Regions from separate parts of the Streptomyces sp. NPDC088124 genome, predicted to be linked through region 1. Evidence: riboswitches for the same ligand, from Rfam matches in the RefSeq annotation. Region 1 holds a riboswitch; each other region holds the start of a gene.
The links. A riboswitch is a leader RNA that binds a small molecule or an ion and turns the genes downstream of it on or off. The one in region 1 is predicted to bind S-adenosylmethionine.
Positions count from the first base shown of each region.

Region 2: another riboswitch for S-adenosylmethionine. It lies ahead of thrC (threonine synthase); the one in region 1 lies ahead of AB0P17_RS11755 (putative leader peptide).
Region 3: another riboswitch for S-adenosylmethionine. It lies ahead of AB0P17_RS01960 (aminotransferase class V-fold PLP-dependent enzyme); the one in region 1 lies ahead of AB0P17_RS11755 (putative leader peptide).

Region 1 covers NZ_JBFBJB010000011.1:154,798-161,979, reverse strand. Annotated here, with positions in the region: gene AB0P17_RS11770 (GntR family transcriptional regulator) at 1-39, shown strand, start outside; gene AB0P17_RS11765 (LLM class flavin-dependent oxidoreductase) at 477-1,541, shown strand; gene AB0P17_RS11760 (glutathione S-transferase C-terminal domain-containing protein) at 1,586-2,368, opposite strand; gene AB0P17_RS11755 (putative leader peptide) at 2,480-2,545, opposite strand; SAM riboswitch class IV at 2,582-2,689, opposite strand; gene AB0P17_RS11750 (putative leader peptide) at 3,206-3,322, shown strand; gene AB0P17_RS11745 (LLM class flavin-dependent oxidoreductase) at 3,397-4,611, shown strand; gene AB0P17_RS11740 (NtaA/DmoA family FMN-dependent monooxygenase) at 4,632-6,005, shown strand; gene AB0P17_RS11735 (sulfite oxidase) at 6,108-7,182, shown strand, end outside.
Region 2 covers NZ_JBFBJB010000040.1:47,264-54,445, reverse strand. Annotated here, with positions in the region: gene AB0P17_RS29165 (trehalose-6-phosphate synthase) at 1-674, opposite strand, end outside; gene AB0P17_RS29160 (hypothetical protein) at 826-984, opposite strand; gene AB0P17_RS29155 (glucosyl-3-phosphoglycerate synthase) at 1,029-1,985, opposite strand; SAM riboswitch class I at 2,211-2,338, shown strand; gene thrC (threonine synthase) at 2,356-3,648, shown strand; gene AB0P17_RS29145 (MoaD/ThiS family protein) at 3,745-4,020, shown strand; gene AB0P17_RS29140 (cold-shock protein) at 4,380-4,583, shown strand; gene groL (chaperonin GroEL) at 5,009-6,634, shown strand; gene AB0P17_RS29130 (carboxymuconolactone decarboxylase family protein) at 6,791-7,182, opposite strand, start outside.
Region 3 covers NZ_JBFBJB010000002.1:134,027-141,208, reverse strand. Annotated here, with positions in the region: gene AB0P17_RS01975 (Rieske 2Fe-2S domain-containing protein) at 1-36, shown strand, start outside; gene AB0P17_RS01970 (ubiquinol-cytochrome c reductase cytochrome b subunit) at 33-1,676, shown strand; gene trpD (anthranilate phosphoribosyltransferase) at 1,905-2,969, shown strand; SAM riboswitch class IV at 3,162-3,279, shown strand; gene AB0P17_RS01960 (aminotransferase class V-fold PLP-dependent enzyme) at 3,501-4,925, shown strand; gene AB0P17_RS01955 (Lrp/AsnC ligand binding domain-containing protein) at 5,024-5,305, opposite strand; gene AB0P17_RS01950 (hypothetical protein) at 5,520-5,771, shown strand; gene AB0P17_RS01945 (NYN domain-containing protein) at 5,809-7,173, shown strand.

The DNA of each region.
Region 1 (7,182 bases):
CGCCTGAACGTCGAGGTGTTCCACTCCGCGGATCGCTGATCCGGAGGCCGGGCGGACCGTGCCGTCGTCCGCCGCCCGGTCGTCGTCCGCCGCTCACGCCGGGGACAGAAGCGACGGGCCGCGATCCGGTGAGGGCGAGGCCAAAGGCGCGCGTTGACATTCCTGTCGATCGCGCGGAGACTCCCTCACATGTATGAGGTCCCGTTGCTCACCCGCGAGCGCTGTGTCGACCTCGTCCGCGTGTCCAGCGCACGGTGTTGACCCTCCGGTCCACCTCGCGCCACGCCACCTCACCCTCCGACGTCCGGGGCCGGCACGGCCGTGGAGCGGTGGCCGGTTCGCGTCGCTGAACGGCGCGCACCGCGTACACCCCGGCCGACGAGGCCGCCACGGCCCCGCCCTTCCTCCGGCGTCCCGAGTCCCTCACCGGGCCGTGCCCGCAGCTTCGCGGTGCGGGCCGAGCAGAGATCGGAGTCATGATGGGTCCGGAATTCCTCTGGTACATCCCCAACACCGTCGAACCGGGCCACCGCGGTGACGACAGGGCGACCGGCTGGGGATCCGTCGAGTACTCCACCGACCTGGCCAGGACGGCGGAGGCGCACGGGTGGGGCGGCGCGCTCCTGGGCACCGGGTGGGGGCGGCCGGACACCTTCACCCTGGCCACCGCGCTGGCAGCCAGGACCGAGACCTTCAAACCCCTGATCGCGGTCCGCCCCGGGTACTGGCAGCCGGCCCACTTCGCCGCCGCGGCGGCCACGCTCGACCAGCTCAGCCGCGGCCGGGTGCTGGTCAACATCGTCAGCGGGCTCGACCAGCCCGCCGCCTACGGCGACCCGCACAGTGACCCCGCGGGGCGGTACGCCCGCACGCGGGAGTTCCTGCGTCTCGTACGGCGCCTGTGGACCGAGGAGGACGTGACGTTCGACGGCGAGTACTTCCGGGTCGGCCGGTCCACGGTCGCGCCACGCCCGTACGCCACCGGCACGCGGGCGCATCCCACGCTCTACTTCGGTGGCGCCTCCGAGGCCGCCGAACGGGTGTCGGCGGCGGAGGCGGACGTTCAGCTCTTCTGGGGCGAACCGCTCGACGGCGTCGCCGAACGCATCGCCCGGCTGAAGGCGTTGAGCGAGGAGGTGGGCCGCAGGCACCCGCCTCTCCAGTTCGGCCTGCGGATCACCACGGTGGTGCGTGACACCACGGAGGAGGCCTGGCGGGCCGCCGAGGAGAAGGTCGCGCGGACGGCCCGGAGCGCGGGGGAGACCGCCTGGACGGAGAACGGCAGGACCGCCGCAGGACAGCAGAGGCTTCTCGACCTCGCGGCACGGGGCGAGGTCCTCGACACCTGCCTGTACACCACCCCCGGCACCGTCGGCGGCAAAGGGGCGGCGACCACCTGGCTGGTCGGCTCCGCCGCCGACGTGGCCACGGCGCTGGACAACTACCGCGCGCTGGGCGTCACCCACTTCGTCCTCTCCGACACCCCGTACCAGCAGGAGACCGCAAGGGTCGGAGACCAACTGCTGCCCAGGCTGCGCTGACCGTCATGGACGGCACGACGGCCGGCGCGGCGCCGCGCCCGCCCTCACGCCGCGTCGGGCACCGCCCCGGTCCTGTCCCGGAAGGCGGGGTGATCGGCGAGGCGGCGTACGTACGCCCCGAGCCGGGGGTACGAGCTGAGAGTGCCGGCCGGGCCGAGGTGGACGAGCGCCACCCACAGGTCCACGTCCGCGGCCGTCAGGGTGTCGCCCAACGCGTGGCTGCCCGAGGCGAGCCGGCGGTCCAGCAGGTCGAGTGCCGCCGACCGCTCCGAAGGCCGTCCGGCCGGCGTGACGTCCTGGTCCAGCAGGTCGCGCAGTGCGTCGATCTCCGGGGCGAGACCGGGCGGGTTGAGGGCGCGGTGACGCGCTCCGTCGCGGCCCGGGAGCAGGCCCCCGAGGTCGCGGAGGATGGCCGGGGTCTCGTTGCTGACGATGCGTCCGCTCCAGCGGTCGCGCAGCGCGGGCACGGTCAGCGGCCCGTCGTAGTGGTGCACCGTTGCCTCGTACGCGCCACGCAGCGAGGCGAAGGCCTCGGGCGTCCCGGCGGGACGGGTCAGGAGCGTGGTGGCGACCGACTCGCCGAGGCCGAGCAGGTCGAGGGTGATCGAGACACGCAGCGAGCGGGGACACCCCGCGCAGAGGTAGAGATCGTAGCGGTGTGGTGCCGGGTAGAAGCCGCCGGCCAGGCCGACGCCGATCCTGCTGTGGAAACGGTGCGGTCGGGGGGAGGCCGCGGCCACCCTGGGGCGAAGTGCGGACGCGGACGGAGCCGGGGGACGACCGCCGGCCATGGCCGTGCCGGGGCCGCGCGAAATTGTCTCGGGCATGACTCTCCCTTGGGGAACGAGGAAGCCACCGCCGCCTTGTGGGCACCGGCGGCCGAATACGGAGCGACCGCGCTTCCCGCACCGGTCCGGATCGCACGGACCAACGGCGGATCAGTAAGCGCTGGAGACACGCAACAGGTCGATGTGCAGGCGCCTCGTCAAGCCGTTCCTCGGCATTGCCACCCGTCTCACCTCCGGGGCCCGCGAGACGCGGGACCGCGCTTGCCCCGCCGCGTCGGCGGGACCCGGTCGTCACCCGGAGCACCCCGTCGCGGTGGAAGGGTTGCCTGTCGGCGGGCCGGGGCCGATGACCACATGAGCGGGCGGAACCCGCGCCGTGGGCGCTGACAATCGTGACCGTCCACATCAGTCTCGGTGCCCTCCGTGACGGCGTCAAGGAAGCCGGGTGCGCGATCTCACCTGATGGGCAGCCGCGTTGACATTCTTTTCGGGGCGCGCCTACCGTGCGGCGCACAACGGGAGCCCCCAGGGCCGGAGAAGTGATGGTGACAGCGATGTACGGAGCTGACAGGACGGCCGCACGGCGGCACCCGCTCCGCGCGGACCGCTCCGACGGCCTGCCGCGCGTCAACAGCGCGCCGTGTCCCGCACCTTGTCCCGCCCTCTGCCACTGTCCCGCCCTCTGCCACGACTGACGGTTTTCCCCGTCCCCGACGACCACCGCTGTCGCGGACCGGACGGACAGGAAGCCGGACAGCGGAATGAAAGCCACAGCCGCGTTGTTGCGCCTGCTGACCAGTGAGCGGCGCGCCCCCAGGACAGCCGCGAGCGTGAGGCCGGCCGGGCCGCCGGGCCGGAAAGGTGGAGGTGAGGCACATGCGTCCCGTGTCCCGTCACCGCGCCGTGGCCCCCGCCCCGCCCCGCCGTCTGCACCTGTACTCCCGGACGCACATCGACCTGCTCCGCGTGGCCGGCGCGCTCTGTCGCCCCTGACCTGTTGCCCTCGCAGCCGCACCCCTCGTACGGGGACCGGCTCCCCGTACGGCTGATCAGGAAGGCGTCTCCCGATGTCCTCGTCACCCTCCCCGCTGCACCTCGCCGTCGCCCTCGACGGCGCCGGCTGGCACCCGGCCGCCTGGCGCGAGCCGGTCTCCCGCCCCCGTGAACTGCTTGACCCCGCCTACTGGACCGACCTCGTCACCGAGGCCGAGCACGGCCTGCTCGACTTCGTGACCATCGAGGACGCCCTCGGCCTCCAGTCCTCGTCCCTCACCGAACCCGACGGCCGCACCGACCAGGTACGCGGCCGCCTGGACGCCGTCCTCATCGCCGCGCGGGTCGCCCCGCTGACCCGCCACATCGGTGTGGTGCCGACGGTCGTGGCCACGCACACCGAGCCGTTCCACATCTCCAAGGCGATCGCCACCCTCGACTACGTGAGCACCGGCCGCGCCGGCCTGCGCGTACAGATCTCGGCACGCCGGAACGAGGCCGCGCACTTCGGACGCCGTACGGTCCCGCCGCTCCGCGGCGAGGAGTACGCCACGCCCGCCGGGCACGAAGCCCTGTCCGACGCCTTCGACGAGGCCGCCGACCACGTCGAGGTGGTGCGCCGGCTCTGGGACAGCTGGGAGGACGACGCGGAGATCCGGGACGCCGCCACCGGCCGCTTCATCGACCGCGACAAACTCCACTACATCGACTTCGAGGGCAGGCACTTCGCCGTCAAGGGCCCCTCGATCACCCCCCGCCCGCCCCAGGGGCAGCCCATCGTCAGCGCCCTCGCCCACGCCACCATCCCCTACCGGCTGGTGGCCCGGGCCGCCGACATCGGCTACGTCACCCCGCACGACGCCGCTCAGGCCCGCGCCGTCGTCGACGAGATCCGCGCCGAGCAGACGGCCGCGGGCCGCGCCGACGAACCCCTCCACATCTTCGGCGACCTGCTGGTCTTCCTCGACGACGCCCCCGCCGAGGCCGTGGCCCGCCGGGAACGCCTGGACGCCCTCGCGGGACAGCCGTACACCGGCGACGCCCCGGTCTTCACCGGAACCCCCGCCGGGCTCGCCGATCTGCTCCAGGAACTGCAGTCGTCGGGACTGTCCGGCTTCCGGCTGCGCCCCGCCGTCGTCGGGCACGACCTCCCGGCGATCACCCGGGGCCTGGTCCCCGAACTCCAGCGCCGGGGCGCCTTCCGCCGCGCGTACGAGGCCGGCACCCTGCGCGGGCTGCTCGGGCTCGCCCGCCCCGCCAACCGCTACGCCGCCGCCCCGGCCGTCTGAGCCCGAAGGAGCCTCCTCCCGTGAGCCAACCGCTCAAGCAGATCCACCTCGCGGCCCACTTCCCCGGCGTCAACAACACCACCGTGTGGAGCGCCCCCGAGGCCGGCAGCCATATCGAGTTCAGCTCCTTCGCGCACTTCGCGCGAACCGCCGAACGCGCCAAGTTCGACTTCCTGTTCCTCGCCGAAGGGCTGCGACTGCGTGAACAGGGCGGAAAAATATACGACTTGGACGTCGTCGGCCGACCCGACACCTTCACCGTCCTCGCCGCGCTGGCCGCCGTCACCGAACACCTCGGCCTGACCGGCACCATCAACTCCACCTTCAACGAGCCCTACGAGGTGGCCCGCCAGTTCGCCAGCCTCGACCACCTCTCGGGCGGCCGGGCGGCCTGGAACGTGGTCACCTCCTGGGACGCGTTCACCGGAGAGAACTTCCGGCGCGGCGGCTTCCTCCCGCAGGAGGAGCGCTACGCGCGCGCCAAGGAGTTCCTGGCCACCGCGAACGAACTCTTCGACTCCTGGCACGGGGACGAGATCGTCGCCGACCAGGAGACCGGTACCTTCCTGCGGGACGCGCGCGCCGGAGCCTTCGTGCACCAGGGCCGGCACTTCGACATCCAGGGGCAGTTCAACGTCCCGCGCAGCCCGCAGGGCCGCCCGGTCATCTTCCAGGCCGGGGACTCCGACGAGGGACGCGAGTTCGCCGCGTCGAGCGCCGACGCCATCTTCAGCCGGTACGCCGCCCTCGCGGAAGGCCAGGCGTTCTACGCCGACGTCAAGGGCCGCCTGCCCCGCTACGGCCGGGGCCGCGACCAGTTGCTGATCCTGCCCGCCGCGAGCTTCGTACTCGGCGACACCGACGCGGAGGCGGAGGAACAGGCCCGTGAGGTACGCCGCCTGCAGGTGAGCGGGGCCACGGCCATCAAGCACCTGGAGTTCGTCTGGAACCGTGACCTGTCCGCGTACGACCCGGACGGCCCGCTCCCCGACATCGACCCCGACCCCGGCGAGCACACCGTCGCCCGCGGCCGCGCCCAGGTACGGATGTACCGCGACCCGCTGACCACGGCCCGCGACTGGCGCGAACGCGCGGCCGCCAACAAGTGGTCGATCCGTGATCTCGTCATCGAGACCGGCAACCGGCAGAACTTCGTCGGCTCCCCGGCCACCATCGCCCGGACCATCAACGACTTCGTGCAGGCCGACGCCGCCGACGGCTTCATCCTCGTCCCGCACATCACCCCGGGCGGCCTCGACTCCTTCGCCGACCGCGTCGTCCCGCTGCTCCAGGAACGCGGCGTGTACCGCACGGAGTACGAGGGCACCACGCTCCGCGACCACCTGGGCCTGGCGCACCCCGACGACGAGCGGGGTGAGCGTGCGGCGTCATGACGTTCTCCGCCGGACGGGTTCCGCGAGGATCGGACCCCACCCCCGGCACGGGGCGCGGGCCAACGGGCTCCGCTCCGTCCCTCCACCCCCAGGGAGCTGCTGATGCGTATCGACGAGTCCGCGTACGACCGACGCCGCCTGCGCCAGTGGTTGGCCGGCGAGGCGAGAGCCGACGGGGTGTCCCGGCGCGACCTGCTGCGGCTGGCCGCGGCGGCGGGAGTGCTGACGACGCTGGCGGGCCGGCCCGCCGGCGCGGCCGCCGACACCCCCGCACCCGGGATCGTCAAGCCGGTGCCGCCGGAGCTGTTCACGATCCGGGGCACCAACGCCGAGACCAACTGGAGCGCGCTGCGCGGTACGGGATTCCACACGCCCGTGGACCGGTTCTTCGTCCGCAATCACACCTCGACGCCCCGCCTGGACCGGGACAGCTGGCGGCTCAAGGTGTGGGGCGGCGGACTGCGCGGCGCGCCGGGCCCCGACCGGGCGGTCGAGTTCGGCCACGACGACCTGCGGCGGCTGCCGTCCGTGACGCTCGACGCGTTCGTGGAGTGCGCGGGCAACGGGCGGAGCCACTTCACCACCCAGCAGGGCGACACCGTCACCGGCACCGCCTGGACCCTCGGCGCCGTCGGCACCGCCCGCTGGCGGGGCGTCCGGCTCTCCCGCGTGCTGCGGCTCGCCGGGCTGACGCGGCACGCGGTGGATCTCCAGCCCCGGGGCCTGGACGACGCGTACGTGACCGGCGGGACCAGCCTCGGCCGGGTCCGCCGGCCGCTGCCCGTCGCCAAGGCGCTGGACGACGTGATCCTCGCGTACGAGATGAACGGCGAGCCGCTGCCCCCCGACCACGGCCACCCGGTCCGCGTCCTCGTGCCCTCCTGGGTGGGCATCTCCCACATCAAGTGGGTCGGTGACATCGAGGTCTCCGACCAGCCGCTCTACTCGCCCTGGAACACCGACTTCTACCGGCTCTTCGGACCCGGCCATCCGCCCGGAGGCAGCGCCCCGCTCACCCGGCAGACCCTCAAGAGCGCCTTCGAGACCGACGCGGGCGCCGCCTTCGGCGCGGGGGTACGCCACCGGCTGACCGGCCGCTCCTGGTCGGGCGCCGGAGGCATCCGCCACGTCGACGTCAGCACCGACGCGGGCGCCACCTGGCGGCGCGCCGACCTCC
Region 2 (7,182 bases), on a different contig from region 1:
CGGTCGGCGCCGAGCAGGCCCAGCAGCAGCCGTTCCGCGATGTCGTCGGGCAGCAGCCGGAAGTACTCCGGCGGCGCCCACGGCGTGTGCGAGAAGTGCCCGATCCTGAGGTCGGGGCGGAGCGCCCGGAGCATCCCCGGGACCAGCGCCAGGTGGTAGTCCTGCACGAGGACCGCCGCGCCCTCTGCCGCCTCCTGCGCCAGCGCCTCGGCGAAGGCGCGGTTGTACGTCTCGTACGCCGCCCACCGCTCGCGGAACTCCGGGCCGAAGGACGGCTCCAGGGGGGTCTGGTAGAGCATGTGGTGGACGAACCAGAGCGTGGAGTTGGCGACGTCGTTGTACGCGGCGGCGTACACCTCGGGCTCGATGCCCAGCATCCGTACCCGCTGCCCGCCCGTGTCGGCCGGGTCGAGGCGGCCCTCCGTGCGCCGCACGGCCTCCCGGTCGCCCTCGCCGAGCGCCGCGCACACCCAGATGGCGTCGTCGTCCGAGCCGATGGCCGACAGCCCCGACACCAGTCCGCCGCCGCCGCGCCGGGCCTCCAGCGTCCCGTCGTCGTGCCGTGTGTACGAGACGGGGCCGCGGTTGGAGGCCACGAGGACACGGGCGGGCGCGGGGGTGCCGGTGGCGGCCGGCTCGGAGGGTCCGGAAGCTTCTGACGGCTCGGTAACCATGTCGCGAAACCTAGCCCGTCCCGGAAACGCTCAAACGTACGGCTCGTGTGACATCCCCGGCCCCGGGAGCCCCTTCCACCCGGAGGCCGCCCGGATGCCGACCGGAGACCGCTCGGAGGCTGCCCCTCCGGGGGGTTGTCCGGCGGGCTCTCTAGTCGCGCCGGCCGCGCGCGGCGGCCAGCGCGACCACCGCCGCGGCCGTCAGCGCGAACGTCATCCCGCCCAGCAGCCACAGCCGCTCGGCCGTGGTGCCGACCTGCGCCAGCACCACCCAGGTCAGTTCCGAAGCCCCCGAAAACGTGCGATTCATTTCCATGAGGGAGCAATCTAGGCAAATAGTGCGATGATCCGACGCTACGCCGCGCGTCCGGCCGTGTACTCCGCGATCTCCCGCATCGGCGGCCGCTCCTCCGTGTCCACCGGGTGTGTCCGCGGTACGAAGCCGTCCTCGCCCCGCTCGAACTGCGTCAGCCGCGGCCGTACGAGATGGCCCCGCTGGAGCCGCAGCTGCGCCGTGCGGTAGATCGCCGCGGCCATCCGCCCCAGCGCCCGGTCGTCCTGGTGGCGGTGGAGCCGTACACCCACGTCCACCTGGGCCAGCGCGTCGAGCCCCACCGTGTGCAGCGCGTCCACCAGCAGGCCCAGCTCCACGCCGTACCCCACCGGGAACGGCAGCCGCTCCAGCAGCGAGCGGCGCGCCGCGTACTCCCCGCCCAGCGGCTGGACGAAGCCCGCCAGCCGGGGCCAGTGCAGGTTGAGCAGCGGGCGCGCCACCAGCTCGGTCACCCGCCCGCCCTGGCCGGCCTCCGGCGCCGGCCCCTGGCGCAGCGGGCGGTCGTACATCGCCTTCACGAACTGCACCTCGGGCTCGGTGAGCAGCGGGCCCACGATCCCCGAGACGAAATCCGGCGAGAACTCCCGCAGATCGGCGTCGACGAAGCACACGATGTCACCGCGCGTCACCAGCAGCGACCGCCACAGCACCTCGCCCTTGCCGGGCAGCGCGGGCAGCCGCGGCAGGATCGTGTCCCGGTGGACGACCCGCGCGCCCGCCGCCGCGGCGACCTCGGCCGTACGGTCGGCGGAGCCGGAGTCGATCACCACCAGCTCGTCGACCAGCCGCACCCGCTCCATCAGCTCGCGCCGGATGACGGCGACTATCGCGCCGACCGTCTCCTGCTCGTCGAGCGCCGGCAGGACCACGCTCACCGTGGCGCCGCGCGCCGCCTTCGCCGCCAGGAGCCGGTCGAGCGTACGGTCCCCCGCCGACCAGGAACGCCTGGTCAGCCAGTGCTCCACCTCTTCCAGCACGTTCGGTACTCCCTGCGCGCGTTCTCGGTCAGGTACGTGATGTCTCATGGCTCGTACGTCGGCACGCACGTTGGCGCACATGCCGCAACGTGATCCATCTCGCGGTGCGGACGACTATCTCAACCCTCCGCCCCTTCGGTTACAGTCTTGAACAACGTGAATGACCACGGCATGCCGGGGTCAGGACGTGAACAAACGCACCGGACCAAGGCTCCGGCGCCATAGCGCTCATCCAGAGGGACTGAGGGAACGGCCCGTTGAAGTCCCGGCAACCCTCCCGCCGACCATGAGGTCACGGTGGGGAAGGTGCCAATTCCGTCTCGTGGCGAAGTACGTCGCGAGGAAGATGAGGAGAAAGGGCCTCGCCATCATGGCTGTGCAGACCGTCCGGAGCGGTACCGACGCGACCGTCGACCTCGGACCCGCCGCCGCACTCTCGTGCCGCGAATGCGGAGAGCGTTTCGACCTCGGCCCCATCTTCGCCTGCGCGAGCTGTTTCGGGCCGCTCGAAGTCGCGTACGACCTGCCGAGCGGCGGCCCCGAAGAGCTGAAGAAGCGCATCGCCGAGGGCCCGGACAACATCTGGCGGTACGCGCCGCTGCTGCCGGTCCCCGCGGACGTCGCCTCGAAGCCCAGCCTCAACCCCGGTTTCACCAAGCTGGTCAAGGCCGACAACCTCGCCCGTGAGCTGGGGATCACCGGCTCGCTCCACATCAAGGACGACTCCGGCAACCCGACGCACTCCTTCAAGGACCGCGTCGTCGCCATCGCCGTCGAGGCCGCGCGCGCCTTCGGCTTCACCACCCTCTCCTGCTCCTCCACCGGCAACCTCGCGGGCGCCGTCGGCGCCGCCGCGGCCCGCGCCGGTTTCCGCTCCTGCGTCTTCATCCCGCACGACCTGGAGCAGGGCAAGGTCGTCATGGCCGCGGTGTACGGCGGCGAGCTGGTCGGCATCGAGGGCAACTACGACGACGTCAACCGCTTCTGCTCCGAGCTCATCGGCGACCCGCTGGGCGAGGGCTGGGGCTTCGTCAACGTCAACCTGCGGCCGTACTACGGAGAGGGCTCCAAGACCCTCGCGTACGAGATCTGCGAGCAGCTCGGCTGGCGGCTGCCGGACCAGATCGTCATCCCGATCGCCTCGGGATCGCAGCTCACGAAGATCGACAAGGGGCTCCAGGAGCTGATCAGGCTGGGTCTCGTCGAGGACCGCCCCTACAAGATCTTCGGCGCCCAGGCCGAGGGCTGCTCGCCGGTCTCCACCGCCTTCAAGGCCGGCCACGACGTCGTACGGCCGCAGAAGCCGGACACCATCGCCAAGTCCCTGGCGATCGGCAACCCGGCCGACGGCCCGTACGTCCTGGACATCGCCCGGCGCACCGGCGGCGCGGTGGAGGACGTGAACGACGAGCAGATCGTCGACGCGATCAAGCTGCTGGCGCGCACCGAGGGCATCTTCGCCGAGACCGCGGGCGGGGTGACCGTCGGCGTGACGAAGAAGCTCATCGAGACCGGCGTCCTCGACCCGGCCCTCACCACGGTCGTCCTCAACACCGGTGACGGGCTCAAGACGCTGGACGCCGTGGCGCCGACGACCGGTCCGACGGCGACGATCCGCCCGAGTCTCGACGCGTTCCGCGAAGCCGGTCTTGCCGCGAGCTGATCACGCGGCCAAGCTGACCCCGCTGACGAACCGATGATCCGTCAGGCCGACCACCGACCACCGACTCCGACTTCGACTTCGCAGAAAGGTCCCATCATGAGCGTCAAGGTCCGTATCCCCACCATCCTCCGCACCTACACCGCCGGCCAGGCCGAAGTCCCCGCGGAGGGCGCGAACCTCTCCGAGGTCATCCAGTCCCTGGAGACGAGCCACCCGGGCATCGCCGCGCGTGTCCTGGACGACGACGGCAAGCTGCGCCGCTTCGTGAACGTGTACGTGAACGACGACGACGTCCGCTTCGAGCAGGGCCTGGAGACCGCCACCCCGGCGGGCGCGGGCATCTCCATCATCCCGGCGGTCGCCGGAGGCTGACGCCGCCGCGCTCCGTAAGGGAAACGGTCCTCTCCGCGACAGAAGCGGAGGGGACCGTTCTACATGGTTGAGCACGGTAGAGTGTGGGAACGCCCCGCCGTCGCCCGCTCCGAACGCGAGCGAGAACGCGACAACATGAGGGCAAAGTCCTGGCGCCGTATGTGGTGTACGTACCCTTTGCCCGGCCCGACTTGCCCCGGAACGCAGTGGATTCAGCACTATGCGTGTTCGGCCAGGCCCAGATTTCTCGTCCGATTGACCTGTTGCAGAGGGCAGTTGGGCAGATACATTCAGCCGCGGTCGACGCGTTCCGGCGCGAAGTGTGGCCCCGTCCAAGGGCCAGTAATAGGGGAGTTGGCATGGCTCAGGGCACCGTCAAGTGGTTCAACGCGGAGAAGGGCTACGGCTTCATCGCGGTCGACGGTGGTGCGGATGTATTCGTCCACTACAGCGCGATCCAGATGGACGGTTACCGCACCCTTGAAGAAGGTCAGCGAGTGGAGTTCGAGATCTCGCAGGGCCAGAAGGGTCCGCAGGCGGACATGGTCAAGCTCGCCGTCTGATCCCGGCGCGATCGGCCACCGACGCACTCACGTACGCGGTCAGTACGCACTCTGCACCCACTCACGCATGAGGGGCCCGCATCCCGCACCGGGATACGGGCCCCTCACGCGTGTCCGCTCGGCTCCGGGTGCGAAGTCCTCAGGTGCTCGCGCCCACCCGTCGCCCGGCCGCCACCCCACAACGACGCCCTGCGGGCGCTTGCACTCTCATGGGTCGAGTGCTAATTATTGGCGTTAGCACTCTGCGAGTGAGAGTGACAACTTAAGGACCGGGTCGGTGAGGCCCGAAGAGTCGGTGGGGCAAGGAACCAGCGGCTCTCAGGCCGTCCGTCGCGGGCGCCAGCGCGGTCCGGAGCAATCCTTCCCCAAGCTCTCAACTGCGTTCGAGCAGGGGAGACCCCATCCGTCCGGGAGGACCACTTCACATGGCCAAGATCATCGCGTTCGACGAGGAGGCACGGCGCGGTCTCGAGCGCGGGATGAACCAGCTCGCCGACGCCGTCAAGGTCACCCTTGGTCCCAAGGGCCGCAACGTCGTCCTCGAGAAGAAGTGGGGCGCCCCCACGATCACCAACGATGGTGTGTCCATCGCCAAGGAGATCGAGCTCGAGGACCCGTACGAGAAGATCGGCGCCGAGCTGGTCAAGGAAGTCGCCAAGAAGACGGACGACGTCGCCGGTGACGGTACGACCACCGCGACCGTCCTCGCCCAGGCGCTCGTCCGCGAGGGCCTGCGCAACGTGGCGGCCGGCGCCAACCCGATGGCCCTCAAGCGCGGCATCGAGAAGGCCGTCGAGGCCGTCTCCGGCGCCCTGCTGGAGCAGGCCAAGGACGTGGAGACCAAGGAGCAGATCGCTTCGACGGCCTCCATCTCCGCCGCCGACACGCAGATCGGCGAGCTCATCGCCGAGGCGATGGACAAGGTCGGCAAGGAAGGCGTCATCACCGTCGAGGAGTCGCAGACCTTCGGTCTGGAGCTTGAGCTCACCGAGGGCATGCGCTTCGACAAGGGCTACATCTCGGCGTACTTCGCCACGGACATGGAGCGTATGGAGGCGTCGCTCGACGACCCGTACATCCTGATCGCCAACTCCAAGATCGGCAGCGTGAAGGACCTCCTTCCCCTGCTGGAGAAGGTCATCCAGTCCGGCAAGCCGCTGCTGATCATCGCCGAGGACGTCGAGGGCGAGGCCCTGTCGACCCTGGTCGTCAACAAGCTCAAGGGCACCTTCAAGTCCGTCGCCGTCAAGGCCCCGGGCTTCGGTGACCGCCGCAAGGCGATGCTGAACGACATCGCCATCCTCACCGGCGGCACGGTCATCTCCGAGGAGGTCGGCCTCAAGCTGGAGAACGCCGGTCTCGACCTGCTCGGCCGCGCCCGCAACGTCGTCATCACCAAGGACGAGACGACCATCGTCGACGGTGGCGGCGACAGCGACCAGGTCGCGGGCCGCGTCAGCCAGATCCGCGCCGAGATCGAGAACAGCGACTCGGACTACGACCGCGAGAAGCTCCAGGAGCGCCTCGCGAAGCTGGCCGGCGGCGTGGCCGTCATCAAGGCCGGCGCCGCGACCGAGGTCGAGCTCAAGGAGCGCAAGCACCGCATCGAGGACGCGGTGCGCAACGCCAAGGCCGCCGTCGAGGAGGGCATCGTCGCCGGTGGTGGCGTGGCTCTGCTCCAGGCTTCCTCGGTCTTCGAGAAGCTTGAGCTGTCGGGTGACGAGGCGACCGGCGCGCAGGCCGTCAAGCTCGCGCTGGAGGCTCCGCTCAAGCAGATCGCCGTCAACGGTGGTCTTGAGGGCGGCGTCGTCGTGGAGAAGGTCCGCAACCTGACGGTCGGTCACGGCCTGAACGCGGCGACCGGCGAGTACGTCGACATGATCGCCGAGGGCATCATCGACCCGGCGAAGGTCACGCGCTCCGCGCTGCAGAACGCCGCGTCCATCGCCGCGCTGTTCCTCACCACCGAGGCCGTCATCGCCGACAAGCCGGAGAAGGCCGGTGCGGCCCCGGCCGGCGGCGGCATGCCGGGCGGTGACATGGACTTCTGATCCGCCGCAGGCAGCCGGACGCCCGCCGCGTCCGGTCGGCCGACCGGTTGATCGACCGTCCTGACCGAGGGCGGCACCTCTGGGACCCGACCGGGTCGAAGAGGTGCCGCCCTCGGGCTTTTCCGCTCTCGGGTTCTTCCGCGTCAGCTGACCGCGTCAGCTCACCGCGGCGGCGAACATGCCGACCTCGTACGAGCCGCCCCGCTGGTGCACGATCACGGCGAGCCGGTTGGCCGCGTTGATCAGGGCGACCAGGGCGACCAGCGCCGCGGTCTGGTCGTCGTCGTAGTGCTCGCGCACCCGCGCCCAGGTCTCGTCGGACACGCCCTGGTGGGCGTCGGCGAGCCGGGTGCCCTCCTCGGCGAGCGCCAGCGCGGCCTGCTCGGCCTCGGTGAACACGGTGGACTCGCGCCAGGCGGCGACCAGGCTGAGGCGGACCGCGGTCTCACCGGCCGCCGCGGCCTCCTTGGTGTGCATGTCGATGCAGTGCCCGCAGCCGTTGATCTGACTGGCACGCAGCGACACCAGTTCCTGCGTGGCGGCCGGCA
Region 3 (7,182 bases), on a different contig from region 1:
GAGCCCGTCGGCCCGGCCTTCTGGGAGCGCGGATGAGTACCACGACGACCACTGCCACGACGGACGACAAGGCCCGTAAAGCGCCCGCGGGCGAGCGGGTGGCCGACTGGGCGGACGGCCGGCTGGGCATCTACAGCCTGGCCAAGGCCAACATGCGGAAGATCTTCCCGGACCACTGGTCCTTCATGCTCGGGGAGATCTGCCTCTACAGCTTCATCATCATCATCCTCACGGGTGTGTACCTGACGCTGTTCTTCCACCCGTCGATGAACGAGGTGGAGTACCACGGCGGTTACGTCCCGCTCCAGGGCGTGATGATGTCGGAGGCGTTCGCCTCCACGCTGGACATCAGCTTCGACGTCCGCGGCGGTCTGCTCATCCGGCAGATCCACCACTGGGCGGCGCTGATCTTCCTCGCGGCCATGCTGGTCCACATGATGCGCGTCTTCTTCACGGGCGCCTTCCGCAAGCCGCGCGAGGTCAACTGGCTGTTCGGCTTCCTGCTCTTCGTCCTGGGCATGTTCACCGGGTTCACCGGCTACTCGCTCCCGGACGACCTGCTCTCCGGTACCGGTGTGCGGTTCATGCAGGGCGCGGTCCTGTCGGTGCCGGTCGTCGGAACGTACCTGTCGATGTTCCTGTTCGGCGGCGAGTTCCCCGGCGGCGACTTCGTGGCCCGGTTCTACTCGGTCCACATCCTGCTGCTGCCCGGCATCATGCTGGGTCTGGTCGTGGCCCACCTGATCCTGGTCTTCTACCACAAGCACACGCAGTTCGCGGGCCCCGGCAAGACGAACACCAACGTCGTCGGCATGCCGCTGCTGCCGGTCTACATGGCCAAGGCCGGAGGCTTCTTCTTCCTGGTCTTCGGGGTCATCGCGATCGTCTCCGCGATCGCCACGATCAACCCGATCTGGGCCCTCGGCCCGTACCGGCCCGACCAGGTCTCCACCGGCGCCCAGCCCGACTGGTACATGGGCTTCTCCGAAGGCCTCATCCGTGTGATGCCCGGCTGGGAGATCAACGCGTGGGGACACACGCTCGTCCTGGGTGTCTTCATCCCGCTGGTCATCTTCCCGCTGGTGCTGGTCACGATCGCGGTCTACCCGTTCATCGAGTCCTGGGTCACCGGGGACAAGCGCGAGCACCACATCCTGGACCGCCCGCGCAACGCCCCGACGCGTACCGCGTTCGGTGTGGCCTGGCTGACCTGGTACTTCATTCTGCTGGTCGGTGGCGGTAACGACCTGTGGGCGACGCACTTCCATCTGTCGATCAACGCGATCACCTGGTTCGTCCGGATCGCCTTCTTCGTCGGACCGGTCATCGCCTTCATCGTCACCAAGCGGATCTGCATCGGTCTCCAGCGACGCGACGCCGAGAAGGTGCTGCACGGCCGCGAGTCCGGTGTCATCAAGCGGCTGCCGCACGGTGAGTTCATCGAGGTCCACACCCCGCTGGACCAGGGCGACCTGCACAAGCTGACCGCGCACGAGCAGTACCAGCCCGCCGAGCTGGGCCCCGAGACCGACGAGAACGGGGTACGCCGCAAGGTGTCGCCCGTCGAGAAGCTCAGGGTCAAGCTGAGCAAGGGCTACTACGGCGAGAACAACCAGCTCCCCAAGCCCACCGCGGAGGAGTACAAGGAGATCACCAGCGGCCACGGCCACCACTGATCGCCCGGCCTGACACAGGTCGCCACCACCGAGGGCCCCGGCCCGGTCTCCCCAGGGAGCCGGCCGGGGCCCTCGGCGTGCCCCCCCGCGGTGTCGTACGCGCCCACGCGTCCGCAGTACGGGCACTCTTCCACCGGGGCCCGGCTACGCCGATAGGCTTGCGGCCGGGCCGTACACCGTCACACCGTACGAGGCCCACGCAGCCGTCCCAGACACCCAGGAGCGAGCATGAGCGCTGTGACCCCTGTCGGAGGCGACACCGTGGCGGCCCGCACCTGGCCGGGCGTACTGAACCCCCTGCTGCGCGGCGAGAACCTGACCACCGACGACACGGCGTGGGCCATGGACCGCATCATGGGCGGCGAGGCCACCGACGCGCAGATCGCCGGCTTCGCGGTGGCGCTGCGGGCGAAGGGCGAGACGGTCGAGGAGGTCTCGGGTCTGGTCCGCGCCATGTACACGCACGCCCACACCATCGAGGTGCCCGGCCGTACGGTCGACATCGTCGGCACCGGAGGCGATCTCGCCAAGACCGTCAACATCTCCACCATGTCCGCGATCGTCGTGGCGGGCACGGGCGCCAAGGTCGTCAAGCACGGCAACCGCGCCTCGTCCTCCGCGAGCGGTGCCTCGGACGTACTGGAGAAGCTCGGCGTCAATCTGGAGCTGACACCGGAGCGGGTCGCCGAGGTCGCGGAGGAAGCGGGCATCACGTTCTGCTTCGCGGTCAAGTTCCACCCGGCGTTGCGGTACGCGGCCAAGGCGCGCAAGGAACTGGGCGCGCAGACCACCTTCAACATCCTCGGCCCGCTCACCAACCCGGCCCGGGTCAGAGCCCAGGCGGTGGGTGTGGCGGACATCCGGATGGCGCCCATCGTCGCGGGGGTCCTCGCCGAGCGGGGCAACTCGTCGCTGGTCTTCCGCGGCGACGACGGGCTCGACGAGCTGACCACCACCGCGACCTCCCGGGTGTGGACCGTGCGGGACGGCAAGGTGACCGAGCAGCCCTTCGACCCGCGCGATGTCGGCCTGGACCTGGTCCCGGTGGAGGCGCTGCGCGGCGCGGACGCCTCGTACAACGCCGATGTCGCGCGCCGGCTGCTGGCGGGCGAGGCCGGTCCCGTACGGGACGCGGTGCTGCTCAACTCGGCGGCGGCGCTGGTGGCGCTGGACCTGACGGGCGAGCCGCTGGAGAGCCAGCTCACGGCGGGGATCGCGCGGGCCGCGGAGGCGATCGACTCGGGCGCGGCGCGGGACGCGCTGGCCCGCTGGGTGGCGGCCAGCAACGCCTGACCGGACGCAGGGGAGGGGCCGGGGCGCGGAGCGCGCGTCCCGGCCCCTGCCTGTGCCCGCCCGTGCTCGTGCGGTGCTCGCGCCCGCCCCGTGCCCGTCCCCTGCCCCGTGCCCTGCCCCGCCCCCGCGCCCCGTCCCGTATCGCGGACAGCACTTGGGGGGTTCAGGCCGCCGTGCGATACTTTCGGCCAAGGTCATGAGTGACAGCGATTAAGGCCCCGGCTCGCTGTCCGGCAACCCTCCGTCCGTGGCGGGGTGCCCCGGGTGAAGACCAGGCCGTGGGCAGCGAGGTCCGCGGCAAGCGCGGACCCCTTCTCACCTTTGGGGTCCTGGTCCTCAAGGGAGCAGTCTCGTGAGCAAGCGAATGCGTTAGGGCTCTTACGCCCCTTCTTCCACACGCCTCCGTACGGTCTCTTCCGTGCGTCGAGGCAACATCCGCATCTGGCGCCACCTCTGTCATGCCGTCATGCTGTTACGGCGCCGTGTGGGTCCTTGAAGCTGTTCCGACTCTTCTCGCCGGGAGACAACGCCATGTCCGCACGCCCCAACGCCTCCTCCTCCGCTGCCTCCACCACCGCCACCGCTGCCTCCGCCGGGTCCGAGGACCCCGCCTGTGGAGCACCGCTCCCGGTGCTCGGCCGCGATGTGACCGTCCCGCTCGTCACCGGCGGCGAGGTCACGTACGCGGCCCTCGACTACGCCGCCAGCGCCCCGGCCCTCCAGCGGGTGTGGGACGACGTCGCCGCCTACGCCCCGTACTACGGAAGCGTCCACCGCGGCGCCGGCTACCTCTCGCAGCTCTCCACCGACCTCTTCGAGAACAGCCGCCGCACGGTCGCGGAGTTCCTCGGCTGCCGCGCCGACGACCAGGTCGTCTTCACCCGCTCGACCACCGACTCCCTCAACCTGCTGGCGGCCGTGCTGCCGGCCGGCTGCCAGGTCTTCGTCTTCGAGACCGAGCACCACGCCTCGCTGCTGCCCTGGCGCGACGCCCGGGTCACCTACCTCAACGCGCCGCGCACCCCGGCCGAGGCCGTCGCCACCCTGGAGCGGGCGCTGGCCGAGCGCGACCCGGGCGCGCCGGCGCTGGTCTGCGTGACGGGCGCGTCCAACGTGACCGGTGAGCTGTGGCCCGTACGGGAGCTGACCGCCGCCGCGCACGCCCACGGCGCCCGGATCGTCCTCGACGCCGCGCAGCTCGTCCCGCACCACGCCGTGGACATCGCGGAACTCGGCGTCGACTGGGTCGCCTTCTCCGGCCACAAGCTGTACGCGCCGTTCGGCTCCGGGGTCCTCGCGGGCCGCGCCGACTGGCTCCAGGACGCCGAGCCGTATCTCGCGGGCGGCGGCGCCAGCCGCAAGGTGGCGCGCCGTGCCGACGGCGGGGTGGACGTCGACTGGCACGCCACGGCCGCCCGCCACGAGGCCGGCTCGCCCAACGTCATCGGCGTCTACGCGATCGCCTCCGCCTGCCAGGCGCTCACCGAGGCGGGGTTCGACGCGCTGGCCGCCCGGGAGCAGCGGCTGGTCGCCGAGGTGCGCGCGGGACTGGCGACGGTGCCCGAGGTCCAGGTGCTCTCGCTCTTCGGCGACGACGCGCCGCGGGTCGGCGTCCTGTCGTTCGTGGTGGAGGGGTGGAACAGCTCGCACTTCGCCGCCGCGCTCTCCGCCGAGTACGGCATCGGCGTACGGGACGGTCTGTTCTGCGCCCACCCGCTGGTCAGGACGCTGCTGGGCAGCGACCCGCAGGACCCGGGGGAGTGCGGCGCCCCGGAGGCCGAGCCGGGTGAGCGCTCGCTCAACGCGATCCGGGTCAGCTTCGGCGCGGGGACGCCGGACGAGCACGTGGAGCGCTTCGTGCGCGCGGTGCGGGAGCTGGTGAGCGACGGCGCGCGGTGGAACTACCGTACGGAGGAAGGCCGTTGCGTCCCGGACCGGGACGGCGCGGCCGCATAGCTCCGTACCTCACCCGGAGGCCCCCGGCGGGCCGTCGGCGGGCGGCTCCCGTCGCGCCCGCCCCGCCTGCCGTGTCTGCCCTGCCTGTCCGAGGCGGTCTACGCGTCGAGTCCGATCGCGAAGGCCGCCTCCAGGTCGTGCTGGGAGTACGTACGGAACGCGACGTGCGTGTCCGTGGCCTCGACGCCGGCGATCTTGCTGATCCGGCCGGGGATCACATCCGCCAGGTCGTCGTGTTTGGCGACCCGGACCATGGCGATCAGGTCGTACTGCCCGGTCACGGAGAAGACCTCGCTGACGTTGTCCAGAGCGGAGATCGCCTCGGCGATCTCGGGGATACGGTCCACGCTGGTCTTGATGAGCACGATCGCGGTGATCACGGTTGGCGTTCTCCCTCGGTGGCCGCCGACTGGACCCCTCACTCTATCGGTACGCCCGTACCGCACCCAGGCGAGGAGAGAGCCCGCTTCGAAGCCCGTGGCGCCGGGGGAGAGCCGTGAGGCCGTAGGGTTGCCGGGTGCCGTCCGCGGTTCGACGCCGCATCGCGGGGCACCGCTTAGGGACGATGGAAATGAAGAGCGAGGGGACGCCACGATGGCAGCACTTCCGACGGTTCCGCAGCCCACGGCCTCCACCCGGTGGCGCTGTACCTTGTGCGGCAATCTGACCAGGTTCGATGTGACGCGCTCGTCCAAGGTCGTCGAGTACGTCCATCTGGACCTGGCCGGGGAGCCGACGGTCGAGGAGCGTGAGGTGGTCAGTGAGACCATCGAGTCGGTGCGCTGCCGCTGGTGCAACGCCGTGGATCAGATCGAGCTGGTGGACAGGCCGGGTGCCGGTTCCTGAGGGAACCGCCCGTAAGGGGTGGATGGGGTGACGGATCGTGGAGCAGCCCGCGAGCGGTGCTGAGCCGGCCGGTGCGGCCGGCGGTGGCGCCGCGGAGGCGCTCGACCGCCCGCTCCCCGACGGCGTACGACGCCGGGTCGTCGCGCTCGTCTCGGACGCCTTCGGCGGGCTGACCGTCACCGAGCTGCCCGCCCAGCTGCGGCAGTACGCGCGCTTCACTCCGAACAGGCGTGCGAAATTCGCGGGCAATGCGATGGCCGCCGCGCTGGAGAGCGACCCCCTGTTCCGGCAGCGCATCGGCGAGCGGATCGGCCAGGCCCAGCCGGAGCTGGCCGCCGCCCTGCAGTCCGGGTCGCCGCCCGCCGCGGCCGACCCCGTCGACGTAGCGGCCGCCGCGTATGTGCTCAGACCGCCCGGATGGGTGAAACTGGTCGCCGCCGCCGGTGAGGAGGCGCAGCGCGCCGACGCCGAGCGCGCCGATGAGGAGACCCGGCGTGAGCTGGAGCGGCTGCGCGCGGAGCTGTCCGCCGCCAGGTCGCAGACGAAGAGCGAGACGGAGCGGCTGCGTGCGGAGCTGGACGCCGCGCGCAAGGAGACCGAGGTGCTCCACCGTAAGCTGCGCAGCGCGCTCAGCGATGTGAAGCGCGGCGACGCCGCCCTGCGCCGCGCGCACGCGGAGTCCGAGGCCTTCAGGACGGAGAGCGCGGCCCAGGTGTCGGCGGCCGAGAGCGAGACGCGCCGGATCAGGGCGCGGCTCGCGGAGGCGGAGTCCACCGTCGAGTCGAGCCGCCGGGCCGCGCGCGAGGGCCGCTCGGTCGAGGACATGCGGCTGCGGCTGCTGCTGGACACGGTGCTGGAGTCGGCGCAGGGGCTGCGCCGTGAGCTCGCGCTGCCGCCCGCCGCCAGCCGGCCCGCCGACACGGTCGACGCGGTGGAGCCCGGCCGGATGTCACCCAAGGACGTGGCGGCCCGCGCGCTCTCCGACATGGATCCGGCGCTGCTCGATCAGTTGCTCGCGCTGCCGCAGGCACATCTGATCGTGGACGGCTACAACGTGACCAAGACCGGTTATCCCACGATGCCGTTGGAGAAGCAGCGGCTGCGGCTGCTGGGCGGGCTCGCCATGCTCGCGGCGCAGACGGGCGCCGAGGTGACCTGTGTCTTCGACGGCGCGGAGCTGGCCGCGCCGGTGCTGCTCGCGCCGCCGCGCGGGGTGCGGGTGCTCTTCTCCAAGCCGGGGGTGACCGCGGACGAGCTGATCCGCCAGCTCGTCAGGGCGGAGCCGCCGGGGCGCCCCGTGGTGGTGGTCTCCACCGACCGCGAGGTCGCGGACGGGGTCGCCCGCGCCGGTGCCCGGCCCGTCGCCTCCGCCCTGCTGCTGAAGCGGCTCTCCCGCGCCTGACGGGCGACC